DNA from 2 places in the Eremococcus coleocola ACS-139-V-Col8 genome. Region 2 is predicted to be linked to the other one. Evidence: predicted binding sites of a transcription regulator. Region 2 holds the regulator's gene; the other holds the start of a gene.
The links. The regulator NrdR, encoded in region 2, represses ribonucleotide reductase genes. The targets are predictions, from matches to a motif close to ACACNATATATNGTGT.
Positions count from the first base shown of each region.

Region 1: the regulator NrdR is predicted to act here: its motif matches at 2,937-2,952, upstream of nrdH (glutaredoxin-like protein NrdH).

Region 1 covers NZ_AENN01000015.1:7,986-14,961, forward strand. The annotation lists gene HMPREF9257_RS03750 (pyruvate carboxylase) at 1-507, opposite strand, end outside; gene HMPREF9257_RS03755 (PTS sugar transporter subunit IIB) at 727-1,215, opposite strand; gene HMPREF9257_RS03760 (helix-turn-helix domain-containing protein) at 1,361-2,530, shown strand; gene nrdH (glutaredoxin-like protein NrdH) at 2,623-2,844, opposite strand; gene HMPREF9257_RS03770 (ABC transporter ATP-binding protein) at 3,028-3,804, opposite strand; gene HMPREF9257_RS03775 (ABC transporter permease) at 3,804-4,694, opposite strand; gene HMPREF9257_RS03780 (ABC transporter substrate-binding protein) at 4,697-5,677, opposite strand; gene HMPREF9257_RS03785 (Rqc2 family fibronectin-binding protein) at 6,083-6,976, shown strand, end outside.
Region 2 covers NZ_AENN01000015.1:321,350-328,325, reverse strand. The annotation lists gene polA (DNA polymerase I) at 1-2,069, shown strand, start outside; gene HMPREF9257_RS05275 (helix-turn-helix domain-containing protein) at 2,709-2,972, shown strand; gene mutM (DNA-formamidopyrimidine glycosylase) at 3,065-3,913, shown strand; gene coaE (dephospho-CoA kinase) at 3,915-4,517, shown strand; gene nrdR (transcriptional regulator NrdR) at 4,553-5,065, shown strand; gene HMPREF9257_RS05255 (DnaD domain protein) at 5,062-6,468, shown strand; gene dnaI (primosomal protein DnaI) at 6,465-6,976, shown strand, end outside.

The sequences.
Region 1 (6,976 bases), 310 kb from region 2:
CTTACCACCGCCGCCATTGACCGCTTTAATCATTATTGGATATCCATGTTCTTGAACAAAGGATTTAACTTCTGATAAGGACGCCACGCCTCCTTGAGAACCAGGAATTACAGGTAAATCAGCAGCTAGAGCAGTTTCTCTTGCTTGAGTTTTATTCCCGAACATTTGCAAATGTTTTACTTGAGGTCCAACAAAAATAATTCCCTCTTCAGCACATCTTTGGGCAAACTCTTGATTTTCTGATAAAAAACCGTAACCTGGGTGAATTGCATCCACACCTTTTTCCTTTGCTAAGTTTATAATCCCTTCAATATCAAGATAGGCCTCAATGGGACCTAAATCCTCACCAATTAAATAAGAATAATCGGCCTTTTGTCGGTGTAAGGCACCAACATCTTCTTTAGAATAGATTGCAATGGTCTCAATGCCTAGTTCGTGACTTGCCCTGATAATCCGGGTAGCAATTTCGCCCCGGTTAGCAATGAGTAATTTGTGGATTTTATTCATAATTTCCTCCTATCGGGCCTTCGGTCCATTTCCTAATTGTAAACAATTATAGCATAGTATCCCTTTGCATTATCACTAATAAATCGGTAACTGGTAAAAAGGAAAAAATATTCCCTAACTAATTTTCTTCTTGGATAAAATCAGTTACTTCTTAAGTAACTTAGAAAGTCAATAATCTAAGTTAATTCTTTAAGAATGGAATGTTTTATTTTTCTTCAATTAAGAATGTTTTTTTATAAGGTCCGCAAACTTATTTGATTCTTCAAGACCGTAGGCGCCAACATGAATTTTTGTTCTTTTTTTCTCTTGTCCTAGCAAGAAATCTATATGTTCTTGACTTAAAGAGACATCATCACTTAGTCGTAAATCATCAACTTTAAAAGGAACACTAGTTAAAATAATTTGATCAAGATGTAAGCCATCTTTAACGAGGTCTTTTAATTTAGTGATGGAAGGAAAGACTAGCATGATGGTTTGATGCTTATCTTTTAAGAGTGGTAATTTAGTAATGGCCTGTTCTTGAGAATAATACCGACACTGAACATCACCAGCAATTGCCACTTCGATAAGTCCTTGTTTGAGCTTATCATTTACTAATTCATTATCCACGATAATGATTAGTTGTCCTTGAAATTCATGAAACCAACGTAAGCCAATTTGTCCATGGACATAATGGTCATCAACTAAAGCGATTATCTGCTTGGACATTTCTGCCCCTCCTTTTATTATCATTAACTTGCCAAATCATAATACAAAAACATAAAAACTGCAATATTTAGTCATGAGAATTGTCACCATTACTTATCTTTTATAGTATACTAGTTATAAGAATTAAGGATAAGGAGTATCAAATATGTTTCGTTTAACAAATCAAGTGAGTCAAAATCCCTTATTTACTGCCTTTGATATTGAAAAGAACAAATTAAACCATGTAAATGGACGTTTGATGGTTCTAAATAAAGCGAAAAGTCAAATTCTTTTTCGATTTGACCATCCAGTTAATTTAATCGAAGACAAAGGCTTGGCTTTGTTAGTTATAACTGATAACCCCCATGATCCTTCTAGCTTTCGTAAATATATCTTGAAAGGTGCGGTTCAAATCCGTCCTGGTAACTACTTTAATATTTTAGCCTTATCACAAACTAGCCAAGTCCTTCTCCTTCCCCAACAGAAAGACCATCCCCAACAAATTAAATTAGACTTTATTTTTGCAAGTAATATGGATTTTGAAGGACAGGTTCATTATTTTATGCCGCTTTCAATGACCTATGAATTTATCCGCGAGAATGAATCTTTAGTAAACCCCTTCCCCAATTTTTGGCATCTTTTAATCCTTGATCATGGTCAAATAACTTTAAAGCATAATCAGATGAATTTATCTCTTAATGATTCCCAATACGTTTTTTTACCACCTAACCAAGATTACAATTTGTTGGGTGTATCTAAACAAAGTTCTTATATCCTCCTACCCTTTACCAGCAAAATAGACTACCACTTTGATTCTGGAAAAATATTGACATTGAATCAAGTAAATAAGGACCTTATCCAGGAAATTATTGACTTACTTGCTTTATCTGCTCTTGACTATTTACAAAAAGCTAAAGTCTTCGCTCTATTCCAACTTGTTTTTATCAATCTCATTTCAAATAAAAATGAGAGACAAATTTTAAATAATACGACTAAGATGAAAGAAAAATCTGATAATAAAGCCTTTGAACTCATGGATACCTACATTAAACAAAATCTAGATAAAAACATTCAAGTAGCAGATCTAGCCAATTTATTTAAACTATCTCGGTCTACCCTCCAACAACTCTTTAATACCTATGTTAATATGACCCCCAAGCAATATATTAACCATTTACGTTTAAGTGAATCTAAGCGACTTATTCGTGAGTCTACTTTGTCTTTATCAGAGATTGCGTTGCAACTAGGGTTTGGATCTATCCAGTATTTTTCCCGTGCCTTTTCCCATGAATTTGGTATGAGCCCTTCCGCCTATGCCAAACAAAAATTTCAATGAGTTCATTCAAAAATTAAAATCAAGAAAAAAATAGACTATGTTCCTTTCACTGTAGAGGTGAACCGGACATAGTCTATAAAATTTATCTATGCTTATGCTAACTTAGCTAATAAATCTGGGCGGAAGCCATTAAAAGCAGGCTCATCATCTGCTTCAACAACTGGAACAGATTGAAAACCAAGGGCTTGGACATGTTCTAGTGCACTGGCATCTTCAAAGATATCAACGGATTTATAAGAAATTCCTTTATCATCTAAATATTTCTTTGTAAAATTGCATTGCATACAATTTGGTTTTGAATATACGGTAACCATATTTAATTCCTCATTTCATTAAAAATACTATAGTAGTATTTTAGCTTATTATGCAGAACTAAACAAGATGTATGGTTTAATTAGGTTAAAAAACACAATATATAGGGCACTTCTAGTGTTAAAACCTATTAGCACTAGAAGTAATCCATAGATTATGTAAGAAAGTTGTTATCAATTTTAATTCTATTCTTCACTCGTATTCAAGTTTTCTAATTCTTCATAGAGATCCGTCGTACTTAAATGTGTTATCTCATCCCTTTGATGGGAATTGACAATCCGGCCCCGGTGTAAGACCAAGATTTGATCAGCATACTTAATGGCATCAGCTAAGTGGTGGGTAATCATTAAGGTCGTTAAGTGAAAATCCCGCACCATAGTCTGGGTAATTTCCATGACTTGCCGGGCCGTCCGTGGATCTAGCGCAGCAGTATGTTCATCTAATAATAGAAGTTCTGGCTGTTTTAAAGTCGCCATTATTAAAGAAATAATTTGCCGTTGTCCTCCTGATAAGAACTCAATCGGAACATCGAGGCGATTTTCAAGGTCTAAATGAAATTTACTTAAATAATTAGCTAAGTCACTTTCCTTCTTTTTTGATAATGATAAAGCTAAACCGCGTTTTTCTCCCCTCTTCTCAGCCAATACGAGGTTTTCGAAAACAGTCATCCGTGGTGCCGTACCATGACTGGGGTTTTGGAATACTTGGCCAATTTTTGAGACAACTTTAGAAAGTGACATTTGATCGATTCTTTGGCCCGAAAGATAAATTTCTCCACTGTTAATATCAATTTGCCGGGTCAAAGCATTAAACAAGGTCGATTTACCCGCGCCATTCGTACCAATAATAGCAGTAGTAGACCCTTCTTCGATGGAAAAATTAACTTGGTCTAGAGAGGTAATAAGGCCCCCCGTTTTACGTTGGAAATTTTTGCTCACATTCTTAAAAATTACATGTGCCATTAGGCTTGCCCCTTTCTTTGTAAGCTATGTGGTAAGAAATAGCGAAACTTGGGTAAGGCTAAAAATACAGCTAAGACAAGGGCTGAGATAAGTTTGAAATCATTAGGATTTAAGCCCAATTGTAGGACAAATACCAAAATCAGACGGTATATAATTGCGCCCAAGACAATTGATATTAGGCGCACGAATAAAGTGACTTGTTTAGATAGTAAGAGTTCACCAATTACAATTGAAGCAAGAGCGATAACTACGGTGCCCGTCCCCATAGAAATATCAGTAAATGAGTTATCTTGTGAAATTAAAGCACCCGCTAAGGCGATTAGACCATTCGCAATCATTAGAGCTAAACAGGTCATAGATTTAGTTTTTATTCCGATAGATTGTGCCATCTTGGGGTTATCCCCCGTAGCGATCATGGCTTGACCAAGGTCAGTTCGGAAAAAGAATTGTAGGGCTAAAATTAGGATTAAACTGATTAAGAGACCAATAAAGAGTCGTTGGTAGTTTATATCTTCGATCCATGAAGCAATTAAACTATAAATCGTTTCTGAACCTCGGTAAGAGGCATTAGGTCGTCCCATAATCCGAAGATTAACCGAATATAAGCCTGTCATGGTTATGATTGATGCCAAAAGATCAGGTATATCAAATAAGGTGGTTAATAGGCCTGTCACTAGGCCAGCTAGCATCCCGAATAAAATAGATACCACTAGAACCAAAATCGGATGCATGCCCTGACTGGCAAACATAACGGAAGCAGCCGCTCCAATCGTAAAGGAAGCTTCAGAAGTTAAATCAGTGAATCTTAAGATTCTGAAGGAAATATAGAGTCCCATACCCATAATTCCCCAAAGAATCCCTTGGATTAAAGCAGAAAAATAAATAGTCATTCTTACTCACCTGCCACTGAGGTGACTTGGTCTTTTATTTCACCTGGCACCTTTAAGCCCAATAATTTAAGCGAATCTTCATTGACTAATACCTTGTAATCCTCAATATATTCGATGGGTAGTTGACCAATTTCTTGGCCACCTAAAACCTTACCTGCAAATTCAGCCGATTTTAGACCAATATCTTTTTGTTTAATTGCGGTACCTGCCACCGCTCCAGATCCAATCATTAATTCAACCGGTGAAAAAATCGGTTTTTTAGCTCGGTCTGTTACTGAAATGAGTGAGTCAAAGGCAGAGGCGATGGTATTATCAGAACCAATAAAGATTAAGTCTGTTTCATTAGCTAGTTTCTCAGCCACTGTCTGCATATCTAAGGCAGAAGAAATAGCTTGGACTTGCACCTCGAAACCTTGGCCTTCAGCAGCTTTTTGAGCTTTTTCAATTTCTGCCTTGGAATTGTCTTCTGAAGAAGAATAAATCATGCCTACTTTTTTAGCGTCTGGGACCATGGTCTTAATTAATTTAAACTGTTCTTCCATAGGAATTTGGTCGGAAATTCCTGAGATGTTAGCTCCAGGTTTTTCTAAAGAATCAATTAAATTAGCTGCCTCAGGATCAGTAATACCAGCTAAGATAATTGGAATATCAGAGGTCGCATTTTGTAAGGCTTGAGCCACGGGCGTTGTAATCGCAAAAATTAAATCAGGTTTTTGAGACGTTACTTGCTGAGAAATAGTGGTTAGTAAGTTCATGTCCCCTTCTGCATTTTGAAAATTTATATCAAGATTTTCTCCTTCTTTGTAGCCTTGGTCAGCAAGACCCTCGATAACACCTTCATGAATTTGATCTAAGGAAGGATGTGAGACTAATTGAACAATTGCAACAGATAAATGGTTATCCTCTGCTGAAACAAATGAAGGGAGACTCATCAAGACAAGACATAAGGCCAATAATAAGCTCATTAATTTGGATATTTTCATTTTAATCCTCTTTCTATTCTATGAACGCAAAGAAAAAAAGCTAGCACAATCTATGTGTTAGCTCAAAATAACTTATGGGGGCTACCACATAGAATTCATAAATCTACGTGGTAAACGAAATAGCCACATAGATACAACTGCAGTCAAACTGGGTTGTATCCATGAATATGCTCCATGTTTACAACCTATCTATGCCAGCCTTGCCAACGGTTTAAATGGTTAATAAGAACATGTTTCATATTCGTGACTTCCTTTCTTTTTAATATTATTATCATAATCAGCTTTCAGCTTCTTGTCAAGGGTGGACTTCACTAGCAATTTGATTTAATCCATAGAAAACAAAATATTCTTGCTTAAACTTAATTCATGCTATAATCATAGTTAAGTCAAAAGGAGGTCACACCAATGTCATTTGATGGATTTACGACCCATATTATCAGTCAAGAACTCAGACAGGCTCTTATCGGAGGACGTCTGTCTAAAATATACCAACCTTATGAACAGGAGCTCCAGTTTGCCATCCGTAATCAGGGGCAAAACTACCGGTTAAATGCTTCGATTCACCCAGTCTACTATCGACTCCATCTCACCCAAGAGAAATCATCCAATCCTCAACAAGCACCCATGTTCTGCATGATCTTAAGAAAACACTTAGAAAACGCCCAAATCTTGGATATTTATCAACAAGATAACGACCGGGTGGTTGTCATGGAACTTTCTGGCCGGGATGAACTTGGCGATTTAAATACCTATCAACTCATTTTTGAGTTGATGGGCCGCCACTCTAATATTCTCTTGGTCAATCCGCAAAAACAAACCATTATCGACTGCATCAAGCATGTGCCGGCTTATTTAAATTCTTACCGGGTCCTTCAAGCAGGAGCCCCCTATCAAGCTGCACCGACCGATGACCAACAAGTCAATTTGATGGACCAGCCTGAAAATAAACTTAAAGATTTTGTTGACCAAGCTAAAATACCGATTCTAGAAGGTCAAGCCGGACACTTTATTCAAGGCTTAGGCAAACTGGGACAGGAAAGTCTAGCAGGTCTGATCATAGAAAGTGGCCGAGTCCAAACTGCACTTGAATCCTTTATCGACCAAGTAAAGTCACCCCAATACCTACTCCTTGAGAAAAAGGATAAGCTATTCTTTTACTTTATGAATCCGGATCCGTCTTCCTATCAAGTCATTGATTCCTTTGATTCCATGTCTAGCCTCCTTGATAAGTATTATAATCAAAAGGCCAAGCAAGACCATATCAAACAAATCTCAGGCAACTTAATTCAAAAGGTTAAG
Region 2 (6,976 bases):
TTGGGGAGAAGACGGCCCTCAAGTTACTCCATCAATTTAATACGGTGGCTGAAATGTATGACCGTTTGGATGAATTGAAGCCTTCCAAGATGAAAGAAAATATAATTAACGACAAAGCTAATGCCTTGATGAGCCGGGACCTGGCTGAGATTATTACCAATGTCCCCCTCGAAAAAAATCTCGAAGATATTGCCTATAAAGGAAAACAAACGGATCTGTTAATGGATTTCTACCGGCAAATGCAATTCAATTCCTTCTTAACGCAATTGCAAGCCCAAACTGGCTTGGAAGCTGAAGCCGAGGAAGTACCAGCAGATTTACCGCTTTATCAAGTGATTGAAGTCGATCAAGTTCAGGCTGATCACCTTCCTGACCGGGCAGCCCTCTATATCGAAATGTTGGAAGAAAATTATCATATGGGCCAAGTCATTGGCCTGGTTTGGCAAGACCTTGACAGTCATGAGATTTACTTAGCTGATTGGGACCAAGCCATTCAAAGCCCTGCCTTCAAAGCATGGTTGGCAGATGCCTCTAATCAAAAAATTCTTTTTGATTCTAAACGGGACCAAGTTATTTTAGCCAACGCTGGTTTAGACCTAGCTGGAATTGATTTTGATATTATGATTGCCAATTATCTAATCGATACCCACCTAGCCAAAGAATTGGCCGATATGTTAACCAATAATGACATGCCAAGCCTAGTTAAATATGATGAAGCTGTTTATGGTAAGGGGGCAAAACAAGCCGTCCCTGACTCGGCTGAATTAAATGACCATTTAGCCAATAAGGTCAAGGCTATGGGTCTTTTAGTGGAACCCTTGACCCAACAATTAAAAGATCTTCATATGTGGGACCTTTATCAAACCATTGAAATGCCCCTAGCCCGAGTCCTAGCTCGGATGGAAATCCAAGGGGTTAAAGTCGATGCCCAAATTTTAGCTGACAAGAACCAAGCCTTACTTGAACGCTTAGCCCAAATGGAAGCAGAAATCTATGACTTAGCGGGAGAAGAGTTCAATATTAACTCGGTCAAACAATTAGGTGTGATTCTTTTTGAAAAATTAGAATTACCAATTATAAAAAAGACCAAGACCGGTTATTCTACTGCTGCGGATGTCTTGGAGAAATTGGCCGATAAACACCCAATTATTCCCGCTATTCTGGAATACCGGCAAATTTCCAAACTTCAAGGGACTTATCTAGCCGGTCTACCGACTTATATCAAGGAAGACGGCAAAATCCACAGCCGTTTTGTCCAAACCTTAACTCAAACGGGTCGACTATCGTCGGCAGACCCTAACTTGCAAAATATTCCGGCCCGGATCGAAGAAGGTCGGCGCATCCGCCAGGCTTTTGTGCCAGCCCATGAAGGCTGGCAACTCTTTGGGGCCGATTATTCCCAAATTGAATTGCGCGTCCTGGCCCATATTGCTCAAGACCAGCATATGATTGCAGCCTTCAAATCGGGTGAAGATATTCATGAGGCTACGGCTCGCCGGGTCTTTGGTTTGGATCCTGACACAGTGATTGATGCCAACCTACGTCGCCAAGCCAAGGCGGTTAACTTTGGGATTGTGTACGGGATTTCTGATTACGGCTTGTCCAACAACTTGAATATTCCCCGGAAACATGCCAAGGCTTTTATTGAGAATTATTTTGAAAAATATCCCGATATCCACCAGTTTATGGAGGATATTGTGGCGGAGGCCAAGGAAAAGGGTTATGTGGAAACCTTGTTCAAGCGTCGTCGTTATTTGCCTGATATCGATGCTTCCAATTTCAATATTCGGTCCTTTGCCGAACGGACGGCCATGAATTCGCCGATTCAAGGAACGGCAGCGGATATTATTAAGATTGCCATGGTGCGGATTCAGGATGCTTTGGATGAAAAAGGGTTGCAGTCACGTTTGTTGCTGTCTGTCCATGATGAGGTGATTTTGGAAGGGCCGGCTGAGGAGATGGAAGTCTTGTCAGATTTGGTGCCGGATATTATGGAATCCTGTGTGGAATTGGATGTGCCACTCAAGGTGGAATACAATCAAGCCAACGACTGGTATGAGTTGAAATAAGACAAAAATCTGTGGCAGGTCGTCAGAGGGTTTGTGCCGGCAAATGTGAGTACTGATTAAAGTAATATAGTGATTGCTGGCAAAAGGTAGTAGTGACAAAATTAAAGAAAATTGAGTAAATATAAGGTTTCGAACAATCCCAAGCAGGTCGCGGAATCGTCCTTCAATGGGCGGGCCCATTGAAGGACTTGGCTGGCTACTCAAAGACTAAGCAGGCAAGCTGCCAAGTCTTTGATGTGCGCCAGTCCATTCTCCGTGCGACTGGCATGGATTGTTGAAGCCTTTTTACATTCAATCAGAAAGAAAAGAAGAGAAGGGAGAGGGTGCTGGTAAGGTTTGGTGCTTGAGGCAGTGGTTGGAGCTCGGTAGAAGAGAGTATTTCTTTAGTTGGTGCTGAAGTAAAGAAAGAATCTAGGTTTGTTCTTTAGTGGATATATAAGTGAGGAAAGATTTGGATTTTGTGCTTGAGTAGCCAAGAAAGTAAAGAAAATACCTGAGATTATTCTTGGCTTGTAATGGAAAATAATTACATAAACGACAAAAAACAAACGTTAAAACTTTACGTTTGTTTTTTTGCGTTCTTTAAACTTAATCGAAAGTTTCGACATAGGTATTCAGCGGATTAAAGCTGCCTAAGCAATGAGTCAGGTGAAGCCCCAATTTAAGTGGTTTGAGAATTCGATTCAAATTATTTTACCAGTGATTGCGTCGATATATGGTCTAAGCCAAAATCAACAGAAGGTCTATCGGGCTCTAGAATATGATGCCAATGCCAGTTCTGACCTGATTGAGGAAAATGATTTTGGTAAGAATAAGGTTTTGAATTTATTAGAAGAGCTGATTGACCAGGGCTATGTTGAAAAGATAGGGCGAGGTCAGGGAACCCGTTATCAGGTCAAATAGATTTGATAATTTAGGAATGATTTTTGGCTAGTATATTCGCTTTATAGTCATAAATCCAATATAATAGAGAGTAAGATTTAGGAGGGGTGTTTATGCCCGAATTACCAGAAGTTGAAACCAACCGACGAGGCTTGGCCCAGTGTGTGACTGGCTTGACTATCGACCAAGTTGATATTTATTGGCCGCGGATTGTGAAGACAGAGATGGATTTGCTTAAGTGGAGTCAAGAACTACAAGGGCGGACCATTGAGCGGATGGACCGGCGGGCCAAGTATTTGATCTTTGTCTTGAGTCAAGGTCTAGCTTTGGTTTCCCATTTACGGATGGAAGGCAAGTATTTCTACTATCCGGTTGATCAGATTCCTGAAGTAAAAGGGAAACATGTGCATTTGATCATGACCTTTACCGACGGCAGTCAACTCCAATACCAAGATGTGCGTAAGTTTGGCCGCTTTGAACTCATGCCCCAAACAGAATTAGCAGATTATTTTAAGGCGAAGAAGATTGGGCCGGAACCGACACCGGAAAGTTTTAAATTGGATGGCTTTTATGCCAGCTTAGGCAAGATTTCCCGAGCTATAAAGCCAGCCTTGTTAGACCAGAAATTAGTGGCTGGTTTGGGCAATATTTATGTGGATGAGGCTTTATTTCAGGCCCAGATTCATCCCTTGACTCCAGCAAAGGATTTGTCTTATGACCAAGCCAGCCGTTTGCATGCAGCCATTATTGATGTGCTAGCGCGGGCAGTTGAGGCTGGAGGAACAACCATCCGAACCTACTTGAATTCCTTAGGGGAAGCAGGGTCTTTTCAAGTTCAATTGGCTGTCTATGGTCAGACCGATCAGCCTTGTCCCCGTTGTGGTCATCCCATTGAGAAGATGGTGGTGGGGCAACGCGGTACCCATTATTGTCCTATTTGTCAGCCCTTATATGAGGTGTAATATGAAGCAAGTTATTTTAACCGGAGGTATTGCGACAGGAAAGTCGACTGTCTCTAACTATTTACTAGAAAAGGGTTATCCTGTCATTGATACGGATATCCTGTCTCGTCAGGCGGTAGAACCTGGTTCTCAAGGTTTGAGTCAGATTGTGGCTGATTTTGGGCCTCAAGTTTTGACTCCAGAAGGCAACCTAGACCGAGATGCAGTCGCACGGTTAGTTTTTCAAGATTCTAAATGGCGGGACCGTTTGAATCAAATCGTCCATCCCCTAGTCTTTAAAGCGACGAAAGCAGGCTTGGATGACTACCGGCAAGCCGGAGCTGAGCTGGTTTTTGTCGATATGCCTTTGTACTTTGAAGTAGGGGTTAACTATTTGGACCAAGTCAAACCGGATCAAGTCTGGTTAGTCTATGTGGATGAAGACACCCAGTTAAAACGTTTGTTAGATCGCAACCATTATGACCTGGACCATGCCAAGGATCGGATTGCCAGTCAATATCCTATTGAAGAGAAGGCCCAACAAGCTGATGTGGTCATAGATAATCGCGGAATCATTGAAAATACCTTGAAACAAGTTGACCAAGCCTTGACAGAATTAATATAATAGAAGATAAGCAAGCTAAGTAAAGGAGTGAAGTCATGCAGTGTCCTAAGTGTCATGTCCAGAATTCAAAAGTAATTGACTCTAGACCGGCTGATAATGGGCGGTCCATTCGGCGGCGGCGGGAGTGTCTTGAATGTCATTATCGTTTTAATACCTATGAGCGGATTGAGCATGCTCCTTTATTAGTAGTGAAACGCGATGGAACCCGCCAAGAATTTTCCCGGGAAAAATTATTGCGGGGGATTGTTCGAGCGGCTGAAAAGCGGCCGGTGGCCCATGAGCAAATGGCCGAGTTAGCAGCTAAGGTGGAAGAACAAATTCGCGATTGGTCTGACCATGAAATTGAAAGTCGAGACATCGGTGAATTAGTCATGCCTTTATTAATGGAACTCGATGAAGTGGCCTATATTCGTTTCGCTTCTGTTTACCGGGAATTCCAATCTAAGGAAATGTTTTTGAAAGAATTAGAAGAAATGGAAGCCAAATTGGCAGCCAATGAAAAAGATGACCCGAATGGGCCAAAACAAATGGAGTTAGATGTTCAATGAGTCATATCATGCAAGCCAACCAACCCTTTGTGGTGAACCGCCATCATAATTTGACCGTTCAAGACTTGGAAGTTTTGACCCAAGCCTATTTACCCATTATTGGTGCCCAGGCTCAAGCCCTCTATGTCACCTTATTTCAGTTTCAAACGGGCTTAAACCATTTATCCGATTCCTTTATTCATGCCCAACTCTTGGCCCAGTTAAATATGGGACTAGACCAATTTGACCAAGCCCGGATACGTTTAGAAGGGATTGGTTTAATTCAAACCTATCGGGATAAGAGTTCGCAGGGGTCTTACCAAAAACAAACGATTTTATATGTATTACATGAGCCTTTATCTTGGTATGATTTTTTTAATCATCCTTTGTACTCTGCCTTGTTATACAAACAAATTGGTCAGATAGCCTATGATAATTTAGTTCAAGCCCAGGTCGAATACCGGGTGAATGATGAATTATTCACTGAAATTACGACAGCATTTGACCAAGTTTATCATCTGAATCTGTCTCAAACTTGGCACCACCAAGAAAATTCTAGTCAGCTAGCGGCTAAGGAAGCTGAAACTAACACGATTCTTTCTTCAGCTAATTTTGACTATGCCAAGTATTTGAAGTATATGATGGCAGAAGGCATTGACCACAGTGAATTAACCGGTGACCTTAAAGCACAAGTCTTAGGCTTGCATCAACTTTATGCCTTGAATGAAATTGACCTGGTGCGGGTTACCAACTTAGCCACCAATCATTTGAATGGCCGGGTGCAACTGGACCGAATGAAGGAGATAGTCGAACGCCGGCCTGAGTTTAGGAATAAAGGTGCCCAGGGATCTACGGTCCAAAGTCAAAAAAGTTTACAGAAAATTAAACAGAAGTTACACCAAGAGTATCCTAAACTCAATGACAAGGACATTAATATTATGGCCTTATGCCAGGTGATGTCTGTCCAAGACTTCCTGATCAAATCCAAAGAAGCTAAAAAAGGCTTTGCGACCGACCAGGAACATTTTTTTGTCAAGGACTTACAAGAAAAAACTAATTTACCAACGGATAGTTTGAATTTTTTAATTTATTATTTATTAATTATTTCCAAACGGCCTAACTTGTATAAGTCTGACTTGCAGCGGGTGGCTAATGAATGGCAACAAAAGGGTCTCAAAGATATTAGTGATATTTTGGCTTATATTGGCCAAACTAAGAAAGACCAAAGTAAGCTACCTTACCAAGTTTATCAGGGCAATAAAACAGGTAGTTACCGGGAAGTACGGCCTTCATGGATGGATCAAGGTCAGGATGCCGGCAATAATGAAGGTCAGCCCCTGAAGGATCACACGGGTCAAGAAGTGGATGAAGAAACCATTCAAGCCCGCTTAGATAGGTTGTATAAGGAGGACCATCAAGAATGAAATCAATTCAAGATATAATGAAAGATTTACCCGTCCAGGCAAGCAATCGGGCGCGCTACCAGGAACATTTGCGTGATTTGATGGCTTACCCAGCAATCCGCAAATTTTTGCAGGCCAACCAGGACCGGATCAATCAAGATTATTTACAAGCATCTATCTCCAAGCTCAATGAATTTATGACGTCAATGAAAACCTATGAAGCAGCACCGGCGGAAGATAAACCGGCCTTTGTACCAAGTTTGGTTTTAGGGCGTCATTATATTGATGTGGCCTACCATCCGACGGAAGCTTTTCTACAAGCTCGTAAGCAAGCGGAAATGGGCCGGTTATTGAATAATCGGATGATGTCCAAGGATGTCCGTCAGGCAAGCTTGAAAGACATTGAGTGGAATACCCCTGAACGTAAGGCCTTGATGCAAGAAGTGTTGAATTTTGTGGAAGCCTATGAAGCGGGTCAAACTGGCCTTCAGGGTCTATATGTATCAGGACCATTTGGAGTTGGTAAGAC